DNA from 3 places in the Priestia sp. TGN 0903 genome. Region 2 is predicted to be linked to each of the others. Evidence: riboswitches for the same ligand, from Rfam matches in the RefSeq annotation. Region 2 holds a riboswitch; each other region holds the start of a gene.

Region 1 (5,253 bases), 620 kb from region 2:
ATGGTTCAACCATTTATCAGGCGCTGGCATCGCTGTTTATTGCTCAAATGTACGGCATTGACCTTTCCATTATGGATCAAATTCAGCTCCTTCTTGTGCTAATGTTAACCTCAAAAGGGATGGCTGGTGTACCAGGGGCATCGTTTGTAGTTGTACTTGCTACGCTTGAATCTATGGGCTTCCCTCTTGAAGGCATGGCATTTATTGCAGGAATTGACCGCATTCTTGATATGATGCGTACCACAGTTAACGTAGTAGGAAATGCTTTAGCTGCAATTGTAATGTCCAAGTCTGAAGGCGAGTTTGATAAGCAAAAATCATTAAATTACACAAATGAATTAAAGAAATCAAACATAGCTTAAAACAAAAAAGCCGGGCAGCTGCCTGGCTTTTTTGTTTGGAGCTGCCTGTTATCTTTTTTGAAACATATGGTAAAATAAAAGAAATGAGAGACAAAGGAAGTGTCATAATGACGGAAACTGTTCAGTTAATTAAAAAGCTTGTTTCGATTCCCAGTCCTTCTGGAAATACAGAAAAGGTGATTTCATTTGTCGAAGACTATGTAAAAGAGCTAAATATTCAAACGTATCGCAATCGAAAAGGAGGCTTAGTCGCTACTATTCCCGGTAAAGATACGGATCATCACCGCATGCTGACGGCTCATGTCGATACATTAGGTGCTATGGTAAAAGAAATCAAACCGAGTGGACGTCTGAAAATCGACTTGATTGGAGGGTTCCGCTACAATTCCATTGAAGGAGAATATTGTGAAATCGAAACGTCAGCAGGAGAAGTATTTACAGGGACCATCCTTATGCATCAAACATCTGTTCATGTGTATAAAGATGCAGGTAAAGCTGAGCGAAATCAAGATAATATAGAAATTCGATTGGATGAAAAAGTACATAGCGCAGAAGATGTTCGCAGTCTTGGAATTGAAGTCGGCGACTTTGTTTCGTTTGATCCTCGTGTAGAAATAACAAAAAGCGGTTTTATTAAATCTCGTCATCTCGATGATAAAGCAAGCGTAGCTTTATTGCTTCAGCTCATGAAAACAATTCAAGAAGAGCAGATCGAACTGCCATACACTACGCACTTTCTTATTTCAAATAATGAAGAAATTGGATACGGAGGAAATTCTAATATTACGCCTCAAACGGTAGAATACTTAGCGGTTGATATGGGTGCCATGGGAGATGGACAATCTACTGATGAATACACCGTGTCTATTTGTGTAAAAGATTCAAGCGGCCCATATCATTACGGTTTGAGAAAGCATTTGGTGGAGCTAGCTAAGCAGCATGATATTCAGTACAAATTAGATATTTATCCGTTTTACGGATCAGATGCTTCTGCTGCTATTCGTGCCGGGCATGACATCGTACACGGCTTAATTGGTCCAGGAATTGATTCTTCTCATGCGTTTGAGAGAACGCATCAAGATTCATTAAACCATACGTACAAGCTTCTTTACCACTATGTGCAATCGAACATGGTTCTGCTTTAAGAAAGGAATATTTAATTAGTGTATTTTTATGCAAAACAAAGAGCAGGACGGGACTGTGATGTCTGTACTTTCCTTTCCTAAAAAAGAAGCCGGCTGTCCGGCTTCTTTTTTTAATAAATACTATATATTTTTTTACTGGTGAAGCAACAGTTGGTAAAAAAAGCACCTTTTTTAAAGAGGTATAATACGGCTTAAACCTTTTGTACATTTTGTTCATTTACAGAAGTTAAAATGTTTTTAAATTTTTAAAAGTTTCTTGTGACAAGTTTTGTAGAATGGGTTTTCAAAAGGATATGGTTTCGTCATAATGTGGATATAGCGATCACTACAATAATCGGAGGCGAATCTTTTCATGTGGGTACTGACGGTATATGCTGGAAAAGAAATGAAAATGTTTGAATTTGAAACTGAAACGCAGGCGAGAGAAGCTTTTGCAAAAACAAATGGCTGTAAAGTTCTTTCAGAAGTCGTGTATTATAATGATCCTCATTTAACATTAGTAGCTATATAATGAAAAAACAAGAGCTGACTTTATGCTCTTGTTTTTTCATAGCTTCTTGTATCTTACGAAAAGAATAGAGTTGAAATAAAAAAAAATGTACGCTATGATATGGTAGTTACTTCTATTATTCTGATAGTTTAAAAGGTTCATATATATCAAACAGCAACAGTAAAGATGCCAAGAAGGCTTAATAGGGAAACTGGTGAAAGACCAGTACTGCCCCCGCAACTGTAAGTGTGGACGAACGAGTATAACCACTGTGGAAAAATCACGGGAAGGTTCTCAAGTAGAATGATACACAAGTCAGGAGACCTGTCTTTATTGTGAAGTTTCTATTTCTCCGGGGAGCGGGAAGGGAAACGTTGGCTTAAAGTGGCATTCGTGTACACTTTTATTCTGACGTTTTACCCGCTCGCATATTAGCGAAGCGGGTTTTTCTCGTAGCACAAAACTACATATCGTGCAAAAAAGGTGCGCAATGTTCACATTGCGTTAAATGGGAAGTCTGGTGTGAAGCCAGCGCGGTACCCGCCACTGTGAAGAGGAGCTGATTGCATATGCCACTGTATTCGGGAAGGCGCAATCAAGTGATGAATCGAAGTCAGGAAACCAGCCTTTTTCTAATGCGAAGCTTACCCTACGGGATATAGGTGGAAGTGCAAAAACTTAGTTTGAATTTTTCTGCGCCTCTATCATTGATAGAGGCGTTTTTTTAGTAAAGGAGCGAATAAGTGTGACGACGTGGAACTTAAATGGAACAAAACATCACGTATTGATTTGTAATGGAAGCAGCTGTATGAGAAAAGGTGGAGAAGAAGCCACGCAAGCTATTCGAAATAAAGTGACTGAACTGAATCTAGATGAAGCGGTTCACACAACCCGTACGCGCTGTAACGGAAGATGCAAAGATGCTCCTGTAGCTATCGTGTACCCTTCAGGAGATTGGTACAAGCAGGTCACTGAAAACGTAGCTCATCGAATTGTTGAAGAACATTTAGCAGGAGGCTGCAGTATAAAGGAATCACTTATTTATGAATATGATCAAAACGGTTTTGTTTCTCCGGAAAAGAGTGACTCCATAGAAGGAATTGACAAAGTAAAAAGTAACGCATAAAGGAGGAGCTAGCATGAAAGGTAAACTGTTAGTTATTGGATTCGGCCCAGGAAGCTTTGAACATATTACACAGCGAGCAAGAGAAGCCATTCAAGAAAGTGATATGATCATTGGTTATAAAACCTATGTGGAATTAATTCAAGGACTATTAACGAATCAGCAAATTATTAGTACAGGAATGACCGAAGAAGTAAGCCGTGCACAAGAAGCCGTAAAGCAAGCTGAAGCGGGAAAAACCGTGGCGGTCATTTCAAGCGGAGATGCAGGAGTATACGGAATGGCCGGCCTTGTGTATGAAGTGTTGATTGAAAAAGGATGGAAAAAAGAAACGGGCGTAGAGCTGGAAGTGATTCCTGGCATTTCGGCTATTAATTCATGCGCATCCCTCCTTGGGGCGCCCGTGATGCATGATGCCTGTACGATTAGTTTAAGTGACCACCTTACGCCTTGGGAGTTAATCGAAAAACGAATCGAAGCAGCTGCACAAGCAGATTTTGTAGTAGCTTTTTATAATCCGAAAAGCGGAAGACGCACAAGACAAATTGTGGAAGCGCAAAGGATTTTATTAAAATACCGTTCCCCCGATACGCCTGTTGGTCTTGTGAAAAGCGCTTATCGTGACCGTGAAGAAGTGGTAATGACCAATTTAAAAGACATGTTAAATCATGAAATAGGCATGCTGACTACCGTTGTTGTCGGAAATTCATCTACGTTCTTTTACGATGACTTAATGATTACACCGCGCGGGTATCAGCGTAAATATACCCTCAACCAAACAGAGCAGCCGCTAAGACCGCATCAGCGACTTCGAAAAGAAGCAGAACCATGGGCTCTTGATCAAGAGGAGACTGTAAAGCAAACGGCTTCAGCTATTGAAGATGTTCAGAACACAAAAGAAGAAAAAGCAGCTTCACGAGCTCTGGCAGAAGAAGCGCTTCAAGCAATTTTAGGTGAAACTACTTCACCGGTCGTACACCAGCCAATTGAGTCTATTTTTGAAGTGGCAGTTAGTCCAGGGCTTGCAAATAAGAAGTTTACGCCCGTTCAAATGACAACACTAGCAGAAGTTGTTGGTGAAAAAGGTACGATGGAGTATACGCCTGACCATCAAATCAAACTGCAAATTCCAACGGCTCAGCCAGATGTGATTATTAAAAAGCTCCAATCAGCTTCCTTTTTACTATCTCCAGTCGGAGACGTGTTTACAATTAAAGCGTGTGATTTTTGTGATGGAGAAAAAAGTGACGCCATCCCGCATACGGAACAATTACAAAAGCGTCTCGGTGGAATGGACATGCCAAAAGAGCTGAAGCTTGGTATTAATGGATGCGGTATGGCCTGTTACGGTGCTGTTCAAGAAGATATCGGCATTGTCTACAGAAAAGGTGCGTTTGACTTATTTTTAGGGGCTAAAACGGTTGGACGAAACGCCCATTCAGGTCAAATTGTGGCGGAAGGCATAGCGCCCGATGACATTGTTGAAATAGTGGAGAACATTGTCCATGAATATAAAGAAAAAGGTCATCCAAATGAGCGGTTTCATAAATTCTTTAAGCGTGTGAAGAATGTTTATGGATTCGACTATCAAGATATAACACCAAAAATAAAAGTAGAACCAGCTCCGTGTGGAGATTAAAAATGGGAGGGCATTATATGAAATCAGTTTTATTTGTCGGTCATGGAAGTAGAGATCCTGAAGGGAACGATCAAATTCGCGAGTTTATCTCGACTATGAAGCATGATTGGGACCCATCTATTTTAGTAGAAACGTGTTTTCTAGAGTTTGAACGTCCGAATGTAAGTCAAGGCATTGATACATGTGTGGCAAAAGGAGCGACAGATGTAGTTGTAGTTCCAATTATGCTCTTGCCAGCTGGCCACTCAAAAATACATATTCCGGCGGCTATAGATGAAGCTAAGGAAAAATATCCACACGTAAACTTCGTGTACGGACGTCCCATTGGCGTTCATGAAGAAGCCCTTGAAATTTTAAAAACGAGATTACAAGAATCAGGAGAAAATTTAGAAACTCCAGCTGAAGACACGGCTGTTATTGTCTTAGGGCGAGGAGGAAGCGATCCTGATGCAAACAGTGATTTATATAAAATTACGCGCCTTCTTTGGGAAAAA
Region 2 (5,253 bases):
ATACTTATCACAAGAAGCAATCCTTTGAATCGTTTTCCTGCGCCTTTATTTAACCTGGAATCCATCCAATAAATCCACTTGCCAAACCAGCGAACGGGATGCGGCCAATTTTCTGGGTCGCCTATGATTCGGTCAATGAGTAGAGCAATCGTCATGGCTGTCAGGTGTGCAATCATCGCTTGTGCAATACTCATTTCTTCACCTCTTTTCCTTAAGTGCCTGCTCTAAGCTTATTTTTACCAGCTTGGCTACCGCTTGACCTAAAGCGGTCATAGAGCCTGCATATTCATATAATGGTCCTTGCTGAGACGCTGCAACTGAGATACTGTCCGTAGATGTTCCCGTAGCAATCGTCTTTGTAGCTGGATCTATGACACCCAGCTGTGACAGCGTTTTTGTTTTGGCTTCTGTAGCGGCAATAAAAAGCTGTAAAAACGCCGCATCCGTAAGCGTGCCTTCCACGAAAAAAAACATATTAATTGTACCGGGAGAAGAATAAAATGGAACAGCTTCGTCAGCTGTAATATCCACTGCGTTTCCTACTCCAGCCGTTATCACGGAAGCTACTCTTACTCCGTAGCCTTCATAACAGTAAACCGCTCTTTCTTTTAACCAAACCGCTGTCATCAACCCTACGATTTGCTCATGGCGCACATTTTCTTTCATCAAATATTGCTCATACTCTAAAGAAGGAGTATCTGAATAATAGTCTTTATGAACAAATCGATTGTAAAAGGTGTCCGTTTCCATGATGCCTGTTCCTAAAACGCCTGAGCTGTATGTTTTATAAGAAGTCTCGGTTTTCATGATTAAAAGCTCAGGCCGTTCTTCAATTTTAAGATGTGAAAAGGGACCAATCCCCTTTTCAATTCGAACTGGAATATGGTCCCTCTTTTTATTTATTGTACACCTCAGGGTATACTGCTTTTGCTAAGTCCTCTAAGCCATCTACAATACGAGGTCCTAAGCGGTTGATTTTGTTTTGATCAACCTTTTCGATGTTCCCCTCTTTTACAGCAGTCATGCTGCTCCAAGCGGGACGCTTCATAATCTCATTTTTGTCTGCATCATACGTTGCGATAATAACGTCAGGGTTTAACTTAACAACTTGCTCTTCAGAAAACTTAACCCAACCCTTTTCACTAGCCGCTACGTTATCAGCACCGATCATAGTAAGCATTTCGTTCATGAACGTACCTTTTCCTGTTGTATAAATCTCAGGAGCTCCCGATACCTCTATCCATACTTTTTTACGATCTTCTTTTGAAATCGTTTTTGCTTTTTTCTCAATTGAAGCTACTTTTTCTTTCATGTCTTTAATTGTTTGATTAGCTTCTTTTGTTTTACCCGTTAATTTACCAATTTGCGTAATAGAATCATAAACCGTATCAAACGTTGTTGAATCTTTTACAACAAATACCGGAATACCCGCACTTTCAATTTGTTTAAATACTTCATCTGAAACGCCCATACTTGAAGCGTGTGCCAGCACTAAATCAGGATTTAAAGCAATAACTTTTTCTGCATTAACGTTCATATCTCCCACCTGCGCTTTTTTCTTTACGCTTTTAGGATAATCATCGTTGCTTGTGACACCGACTAATTCTTTTTCAAGGCCAAGGGCATATACAATCTCCGTATTACTTGGCATTAATGAAACAATTTTCTTAGGCTGTTTTTTCAACGTAATTTCTTTATCACGCGCGTCTTTTACCTTCACTGGAAACGCAGCTTGTGACGTTTGTTCTGTATCTTGCTTCGTTTTTTTATCACTGTTGCTTTGGCTGCCTGCACCGCATGCAGCAAGTACGATGACTAACAGCGCAATAATGGAATACGAAAGCCATTTTTTCATCTAAATACTCCCCCTATATATTGTTCATTGTGAATACGAAACCTCCACGTTAAAGAAAAAGCAAATGATCATGCAAAAAGCAGCGCTATCCCGTTTTTTCCGCTTTGACTATGTATACTGCTCGGCAGCAGCTTCAAAATAAAAAAGCTTTACTTTCAATTGAAAGCAAAGCAGGTAACGTCAAGATAAGCAGGAAAAGAATCCGTTCACTATACTTGATATGTATGTTCATTACCCTGCTTCACCCTTCCTCGAAGGTTTCACAGCTAACAATAAGGCAGGTCTCCTGACTTACGCACAAAGCGCTTACAGTGGCGGGACCGCGCTGGTTTTTCACCAGACTTCCCTTTTCACTCAATCTTTAAATTGAGACCTTATTGCTTTACGATTATTCACTTGTCCTAGTATACCCCACTCATCGAAAAATGGAAATAGCCATTCTCACAAAAAAAGCTGCGAGAATGCTCTCGCAGCTTAGGGAATTAAAGAGTTGCTAAAAATTCACGGACCGCTTCAGGCGTTTTAGCATTTGCACTGTGCAGGTGCGCAATTTTTTCACCGTTTTTATATACAAGAAGAGAAGGAATACCCATTACATTGTTTTCAGCAGAAAGTTCTTCAAACTCATCCTTGTCAATTTTAAACCATGCTTTATCTGTATTTTCGTCAACGATTTCATCAATAAACATATCCAAACGTTTGCAATCAGGACACCACGTTGTCGTAAAAATCCCAACGCTTAGTGTTTCATTCTTAATTTGTTCGCGAAATTGTTTTTCTTCCGTAAATTGTTTCATTGTGTTACCTCCAGCGTCTATTCGTTCCTTCCTACAATTCTATAGTAAGAAGTCTGACTTCATTATAAACGATTTTTTTATCGTTGTGCTAATGTTTCAGCTTATTTAGACCATAACGGTTTTAGACGTAAAAAAATGCTAGCTTAAAAAAGCTAACATTTCGAAATTGTAGAATGTTGTGTCTATTATCAGCTGAACCACTTAGGCGGCATGTTTCGGTTCCAATAAATTTTCCCTAAATCATAATGCTTTTGAAAATTATCTGCGGCCGCATGATAGTGAAAATTAAACCAGTATCCATCTTTTGGAGGATTTTCACGCCGTACATGAAACCGTATTAAGTCCTGACCGGTTTCCCGGTCATATACATGGAAAATCTTTTCACCGTAGCCAGCAGCAGGGTGCTCGCTTATCTCGAGATTCTGAATTGACTGTTCACGTTCAGTGCCAATGTCGGTCAGCACTTCTTCAATTTTAGGTAACACTGCTTGACGAAATTCATCTTCAATGACAGGACCAATTTTTGTTCCGAATTTTTCCACTGACTGTTTTTCAGCTGATTCCATTGCATACGTAACAAATGATGAAACGTCTTCATATTTTGGTTCTTCATATGGCAAATGAATATCTTCTATAACAGCTGTGACAGGAGTTGTTTCTCTTACATACCCTGCTTTATGTTGCTTGTCCGCTTTTGCATCATCAACGTATAAATATTCTGGTGGAGTGACAAGCCCAAATGTAAATACTGTAATAAATACAATTAGCATTCTTTTTATCCATCTAGGCATTCGTATCTTTCCTTTCTCATCTTTTCCCATATGGTCTTTTCATATTGTAAAATTCATTATCATAACTCACTAGGTATTGTAACATACTTATTAATTTTTTACCTATATTTGCTTATTCATTTATGCTGTCTACGGGCATTTGACGACTTTTCAGTTACCACCTTCCTTCTTCTGTTTGAGGTTGTCACACCGAGCGGAAACCTATACAAGATATTCCTTTTTTGCTGGATGCTTAAACACAAAAGTATTTTTATGTTCAAAAATATATCATACTTTTATGAACTTTAGATGAAATTCATAAAAAAAACTTCCAAAACTTTTTAATTCCTAAAAGGTTTTGGAAGTCTTTTCAATAAGCGTAATTAATTTTACTTTTTTGGTTATTTTTGTATATCAATTGTCCCGTAATGAAATTTTGATGTTTTTCGTTTTTGCACAGTAAATCCATGCTCTTTAAAACGACTGCTTTTCCAATGATCTTTTAGCATGACCTTTTGTTTGGCTACTCTTTTTGCTTCTTGTATAGCCATTGGCGTCAGCGTGGTATACAGTGCTATTGCTTTAATACCGTTAATTCCATTCGATTCCTCAATTTGTTCTTGAAACATAGGATCAAAGTAGACAACATCAAAAGAATTATCTTCACAACACGCCAAAAACGATTCAAAATTTTGATGAACCACGTTTATACGCTTCATTGCATCATTCAACTCTTGTACGTCACTTTCCCAATTTAAAAGTCCTTGTTTGACTAAATAAGCTACATAGCGGTTGCCTTCTAGTCCGACAACTTTCCCGCTTTTCCCTACCGCTGCGCTCGCCATCATACTATCCGATGCAAGACCAAGTGTACAGTCAAGCACGCTCATTCCTTTTTCTAAACCAGCAGCTTCAATAAACGGATCACGTTCTCCCCGCAGCCATCTCTTCACTCTAAACATAGCGGAGTTTGGATGAAAAAAAATAGGTTCCTCTTCATTTTGGACGTGCAACTCTACTCTATTTTTACCGACAACCAGCACGTCTGCAGCTTCAAGATTTTGAAGATCTGCAACAGATTTCTTCTCTCTTGTTACAAAAGGTATACTTAAATCAGCGGCTACTTGTTTGGCTTTTACAATCATCTGTTCATTTGTTCGACCAGCAGTCGTAACAATCACTTTCATAACTCCCCCTACACTGTTTGGCTATTTACATAAAGAAAAAGGATGCCGATAGACATCCTTTTTCTTATAAAGTATATGCGATTTTTCTCTAAAAATCTATATACTAGATGTGACAAAAGCAGGACATTTTATGAACAGTGCTGCTTAAAGCCATTTAAAATGTTTTCAAAAATAACTTCTAACGGCTGACCTTCAATTTCATGTCGAGGAATAAAATGAACAACTTCTTTTCCTTTTAAAAGTGCCATAGACGGTGATGAAGGCTCAATGTCCCCAAAATATTCACGCATTTTAGCTGTTGCTTCCTTATCTTGACCGGCAAAAACAGTTACCACTTGATCTGGTTTTTGCTCAGACTGTAAGTACGCTTGCGTTGCTGCAGGACGTGCTAAACCAGCAGCGCATCCACAAACTGAATTAACGACAACAAAAGTTGTTCCTTCTACGTTTTCCATAAAATCAACTACGGCTTCCTCTGTTGTTAATTCTTCATAACCAGCTTGAGTTAATTCTTGACGCATTGGTTTAACTAACTGACGCATATATTCTTCATATGCCATTGACATATTAACATTCCTCCTAACAATCATTCACGCTAAAAGCATACTATAAAAACCAGGAAAAATCTAGCTACTCACTCTTCA
Region 3 (5,253 bases), on a different contig from region 2:
GCCGACTACAGGCAGCGTGAAGATAGACAAACCAAAAATACTCCAGTGAAAATAAATTGCCATGACAGAGCCAAGGGTTGCACCTGAGGAAACTCCGATCGTGTAAGGATCTGCAAGAGAGTTTCTTAATAGCCCTTGAAAGGCAGCTCCTGCTATTGAAAGCGAAGCTCCTACTAAAAATGCCACCAGTACTCTTGGAAAACGAATTTGCCAAATGATTAAATCCATGTTTTCCGGACCGTGATATAAGGATAGTCCGGTAAGGTGGCCAATAATAATTTTGATTGTATCTCCTACGGTTAACGAAACTGTACCAATAAATACTCCCATAATCACCGAAGTACATACAATAAATAAACTGACTATGTATAAAATAGATGCTTTGTTTAAAAAAATACGTTTAAAAATCAATACTTTCAGCTCCTCTAGGAAACGAGGCGTGATGTTTTACATTACATTAACCATTCATTTTCCTGTCCATAAACCATGTTTCCATCCTACATAGTATTGGAAACAATCATCTTTTATTTGTTACGAGTGCTAGACTGTTGAACTAGGCAACGTAGAATAGCGTACTAAAGTTCTCGGTGAAAAAACAAGCGAAAACCTCTACAAGCTACACTTTTTGTGCTTGCTCCGGGCTTTTATAGTTGTCTATTAAATGATACAGCTTTTCCATATCTACAGCTTCTCTCACATATGCTGCTGCTTTTGAAAAAGACTCCTCTTTTTGCAGGCGACTGTTGAATGTATCCGTAATAGGCGGCAATTTTTTAAGTTTACGAATTTGATTAAGCAAAGCTCTGCGCAAAGCATCGTTATGAAACACATCATGAACATACGTGCCAATGATGTTGTCTTTAACCGTTCCTTCTTTTTGATCATCTACCACCGCAAAGGCTTCCGTTATGCTTTTAGAAACCGTCTTTCCCATATGAATTTCATAGCCTTCAATCGAAACCTTCTCACTCTCTAACTGAACATATCCAGAAACTCTTTCTGTTTTTTTGCTGGTTGTCATAACGGTTTCCACTGGAAGCAAACCCAGCCCTTTAATAGATTCAATCCGGGACTCTACTGCATCGGGGTCCGTAATTGTCTCGCCTAACATTTGATATCCCCCGCAGATGCCAATAACGTGAGCGTTTGTTGCGTTCAAGACTTGATTAATGGCTAGAGCCAGGCCGCTTTCTTGTAAAAACTGCGCATCTTCAATCGTATTTTTGCTTCCTGGTAAAACAATTAAATCAGGCGTACCTAGTTGTGATGGCTTGGTTACAAGTCTCACATGACAGTCTTCTTCTAAGCTTAGAGGATCAATGTCCGTAAAATTTGAGATGCGAGGATACGAGATAACCGCAATATCGATTTCTTTTAACGGATTCACAAGCGTTGAGTAATTTCTGAGTGATAGCGAATCTTCAGCGTCAATTTCCACGTCGTGCATATAAGGAATCACTCCTAGTACCGGAACTCCCGTGTATTCTTCAAACCACTTCAACCCCGGTTTTAAAAGCTCTAAGTCTCCTCGGAATTTATTGATTAACACTCCAATTACTCTAGGTTTATGTTCATCTGGAAGCAATTGAAGAGTACCCACCAGACTCGCAAAAACCCCTCCTTTATCAATGTCTCCTACTAACACAACAGGGGCTTGGGCTATCTTTGCTACGCGCATATTTACCAGTTCCCGATCGTTCAAATTCACTTCAGCAGGACTTCCAGCACCTTCAATCACAATTCGATCATAATGATTGGCAAGCTCTTTATAAGACTCCGTGATAACGTTCAAACCTTCATTAAAAAATTCTTGCCGATACTGAAAAGCAAACATATTACGAAGCGGCTTTCCATGAACGACAATTTGAGATTCATGATCACGAGTTGGTTTAATTAAAATAGGATTCATATTGGTTGTTGCTTCTACTCCAGCCGCTTCAGCTTGAATTCCTTGCGCTCTTCCAATTTCTTTTCCATCCATTGTAATGTATGAATTAAGCGCCATATTTTGCGATTTAAACGGTGCAGTTTGATAGCCGTCTTCTTTAAAAATACGGCAAAACGCTGTAGCAATCATGCTTTTTCCAGCGTCTGAGTGCGTTCCTTGAATCATAAGAGGTTTTCCTTTTTTCACTTTTTCCACTCCCTATCACATAAAAAAACCTTAACTGTAAAAGTCAAGGTTTGGTCATGCGCTCATTAACACATTGTCTTGACTTATTTCTCCCACCGAAAAATAAGGGGTTTTTAAAAGCAGGTCTCCTGGCTTATGCTTCATTTTACTTCTGCATCCTTCCTAGTTTGACTAGTGGGTCTTTGCAGGTTCATCCACATTTACAGTAGCGGGGGCTGCACCGGATTTACACCGATTTCCCTATTATCCTCCTTAGAGGCACTTTTAAAATCATTTATTCTTTATTGTAACGAATTTTATAACCATTCACAATAACGATTTTCTTCTATTATTATATATTACTGTGTTTATACTTATTTGGGTCTCGTATGCTATAATAACAATTATTTTCCAAACATCTTATGAAATAGCTAGGAAGGTGCTCGTAGTTGAAGAAAAAAATCATTTATATCTTTATTAGTTTGCTTGTTCTTTATGCTGTAATCATGTCTTTTTGTATGTATCAAACCGCTCATCAGCCTGTTCCGCAAAAAGCAGATTATGTGCTCATTTTAGGTTCGAAAGTAGACGGAGATCAAATGTCTCCTAGTTTAAAAGAACGAGCAAAAACGGCTTTATCTTATTTAAAGACTCATAAACAAACAAAAGTTATCGTAACGGGTGGAAAAGGATCCGATGAAGAAATTTCTGAAGCAGAAGCAGCCTATCGTTTTCTACGAAAAGAAGGAATTAAAAAGAATCGAATGATAAAAGAGGATCAGTCAACTTCTACTTTTGAGAATTTCACTTTCACTAAAAAGAAAGTTGATATTCAACACAAAAAAGTCGTGCTTGTTAGCAGTGATTTTCATTTATTTCGCGCCTCTATTATTGCCAAGCGTCAAGGTTTTGACGTTTATCCTTTAGGTGCAAAGACACCAAATTCAATTAAACTTCAAGCCTACTTTCGTGAGTATGCTGCTATCTTAAAAACGTGGCTGTTTGATAAATAAATAGAGTACGCCCCTATACAAACGAAAAACACGGCATGAATTCATGCCGTGTTTTTTATTAATCATCCGTATCGATAACTGCTTTTGGCAAACCCGTGTATTTCGCCCAGTAGAAAATACCGATTGAAACAAGAGCAATTAAAATTAAGTCAAGCGGGTTGCTTAGCACACCTTGTCCTCCACCAAATGAGCCTAGGTAAGAGATAACAAGCATAATAATATAATAAGCAACTAGCCACCAAGCAGATTTAAGCTGCTGTGCAAATTTTACAACGTCAGTTGGTACGTATTTCTTAAATGCTACGTAGATAACAACCATTAGAAGCTGTGATCCTAGAAGCCAAGAAATTGTCGTCCATCCTGACCAATATACGATGTATGAACAGAAGATAAATGACACAGGAGCAATAACGCTCATGCCTTTTAATTTGAAAGGCTTTTTAAGGTCTTTTGCATTTACTCTGAATGCAGCAGCTGAAATTGGCGCAATCGCATAAGACAGAATAAGTGCTACTGAACATACGTTTACTAGCGCTTCCCAAGAAGGAAATGGCAGTGTCCAGAATACGGACATTCCAAACGATAGCCATAGTGACGCACGTGGAATTCCTGTTTTCTTATCTACTTTTGAGAAACGTTTAAATAGTGTTCCATTACGAGACCAAGCATAAACTAAACGAGAAGTTGTATTCATGAAGATGTTCCCGTTACCGCCTGGTGATAAAATAGCATCAAAAATAACAAGCGTTACTAACCAGCCAAGGCCTAAAATAAGTGCAATATCTTTAAATGGTAAAGAGAATTGCTCTTGAATTGTTCCCCATCCTCCTGATAGCATATCAGCCGGAATGTTACCAATGAACAATACTTGCAGTGCTGTGTAAATAATCGCTGAAAGTACAATACAGATAATGAGCGCGATTGGAATATTACGCTGCGGGTTTTTAACTTCACTGGCTACAGAAACAATAGGGTGAAGTCCTAGGTAAGCAAACATAACGCCACCTGTTGAAATGGCTGCTTGAATACCATTAAAACCAAACGGAGTAAAATCGCCAGTTGTAAAGTTAGCTGATTTAAAGTGATAAGCTAACACGACGATAATTGTAAGAGGAACCGCATATTTGAACACAGATATAATAACATTTGACTTAGCAAATGCTTTTACACTTACGTAGTTAATGATAAAAAATAGCGTTAATAACGCGAACTGAAATAACCAGCCGATTGTAGTAGGCGATTCAGAACCATGTTTAGTTAGACCAGGAAGCCAAAACGCAACATACTGACGTACAGCCGTTACCTCGATGGCAATCAAACTTGTGTAAGCAATAATGGTAATGAATGAAATTAAGTAACCCACTAAATGACCATGTGAGTAAACCGGATAACGGATAATTCCACCGGTACGCGGCAGCGCTGCTCCAAGTTCAGCATACACTAAACCGATAAGTAAAATAATGACTCCGCCAATCAGCCACGAAAAACTTCCGGCTGGACCAGCCTTTGACGCTACGTTACTAACCGCAAATAACCAGGCGGAACCAAAAATAGCTCCCATCCCAATTAACGTTAGGTCAAGTAACGATATTGATTTTTTAAACTTTCCTTGATTTCCTTGATCAGACATAATATCCTCCTTTAAAATTTCCACTCCACATATCTACGCCCTTGCGTCCGATATGGGATTCTTTACATCATCCTCCTCTTACTAAGACCTCACAAGTGGATATGTTAACAAATATTCTCTAAAAAACCAAGTTAAAAACTTTTTTTTTTGTAAAACATCGTTGAATTGCTTATGTATAGCGCATAAATTCCACAGAAGATTTGAGGACTACTCCTCTTATTTAACCGCATTTTTCTTAGGTTAAACATAAAAGAATATTCAAACTATTTACCGTAAAAAAGGGTCTGAGATATAACAAAATCAACCGCTAGAAGCAGCTACATACGCAACGCCTACGCTTGCCATACCAATAAAAAAATCCGAACGATGAATCGTTCGGATTTTGCTTCAACTAAAATAATTTTGTCCGTACCTCTTTTTTTGCTTATTTAAATACTTTTACACGTTCACTTAGTGGTTGAAATTCTTTTTCACCCGCTGGCGCCACAGGATTACCA

Evidence for each region. A riboswitch is a leader RNA that binds a small molecule or an ion and turns the genes downstream of it on or off. The one in region 2 is predicted to bind cobalamin.
Region 1: it holds a riboswitch for cobalamin, as region 2 does, so the genes downstream of both, ACRPLY_RS00575 ((2Fe-2S) ferredoxin domain-containing protein) here and ACRPLY_RS03770 (ABC transporter substrate-binding protein) in region 2, are expected to answer to the same signal.
Region 3: it holds a riboswitch for cobalamin, as region 2 does, so the genes downstream of both, ACRPLY_RS13275 (cobyric acid synthase) here and ACRPLY_RS03770 (ABC transporter substrate-binding protein) in region 2, are expected to answer to the same signal.

The regions. Positions count from the first base shown of each region.
Region 1 is NZ_JBOZGL010000001.1:104,780-110,032, forward strand. It holds gene ACRPLY_RS00560 (cation:dicarboxylate symporter family transporter) at 1-362, shown strand, start outside; gene ACRPLY_RS00565 (M42 family metallopeptidase) at 470-1,507, shown strand; gene ACRPLY_RS00570 (hypothetical protein) at 1,860-2,018, shown strand; cobalamin riboswitch at 2,165-2,343, shown strand; cobalamin riboswitch at 2,462-2,641, shown strand; gene ACRPLY_RS00575 ((2Fe-2S) ferredoxin domain-containing protein) at 2,743-3,123, shown strand; gene cobJ (precorrin-3B C(17)-methyltransferase) at 3,137-4,759, shown strand; gene ACRPLY_RS00585 (sirohydrochlorin chelatase) at 4,777-5,253, shown strand, end outside.
Region 2 is NZ_JBOZGL010000001.1:720,548-725,800, forward strand. It holds gene cbiB (adenosylcobinamide-phosphate synthase CbiB) at 1-194, opposite strand, end outside; gene ACRPLY_RS03765 (adenosylcobinamide amidohydrolase) at 199-807, opposite strand; gene ACRPLY_RS03770 (ABC transporter substrate-binding protein) at 896-1,855, opposite strand; cobalamin riboswitch at 2,115-2,247, opposite strand; gene ACRPLY_RS03775 (thioredoxin family protein) at 2,338-2,652, opposite strand; gene ACRPLY_RS03780 (YpjP family protein) at 2,841-3,443, opposite strand; gene ACRPLY_RS03785 (class I SAM-dependent methyltransferase) at 3,824-4,603, opposite strand; gene ACRPLY_RS03790 (BrxA/BrxB family bacilliredoxin) at 4,738-5,175, opposite strand.
Region 3 is NZ_JBOZGL010000003.1:442,489-447,741, reverse strand. It holds gene ACRPLY_RS13280 (FecCD family ABC transporter permease) at 1-411, opposite strand, end outside; gene ACRPLY_RS13275 (cobyric acid synthase) at 617-2,143, opposite strand; cobalamin riboswitch at 2,236-2,415, opposite strand; gene ACRPLY_RS13270 (YdcF family protein) at 2,563-3,126, shown strand; gene ACRPLY_RS13265 (APC family permease) at 3,185-4,756, opposite strand; gene ACRPLY_RS13260 (nitroreductase family protein) at 5,181-5,253, opposite strand, start outside.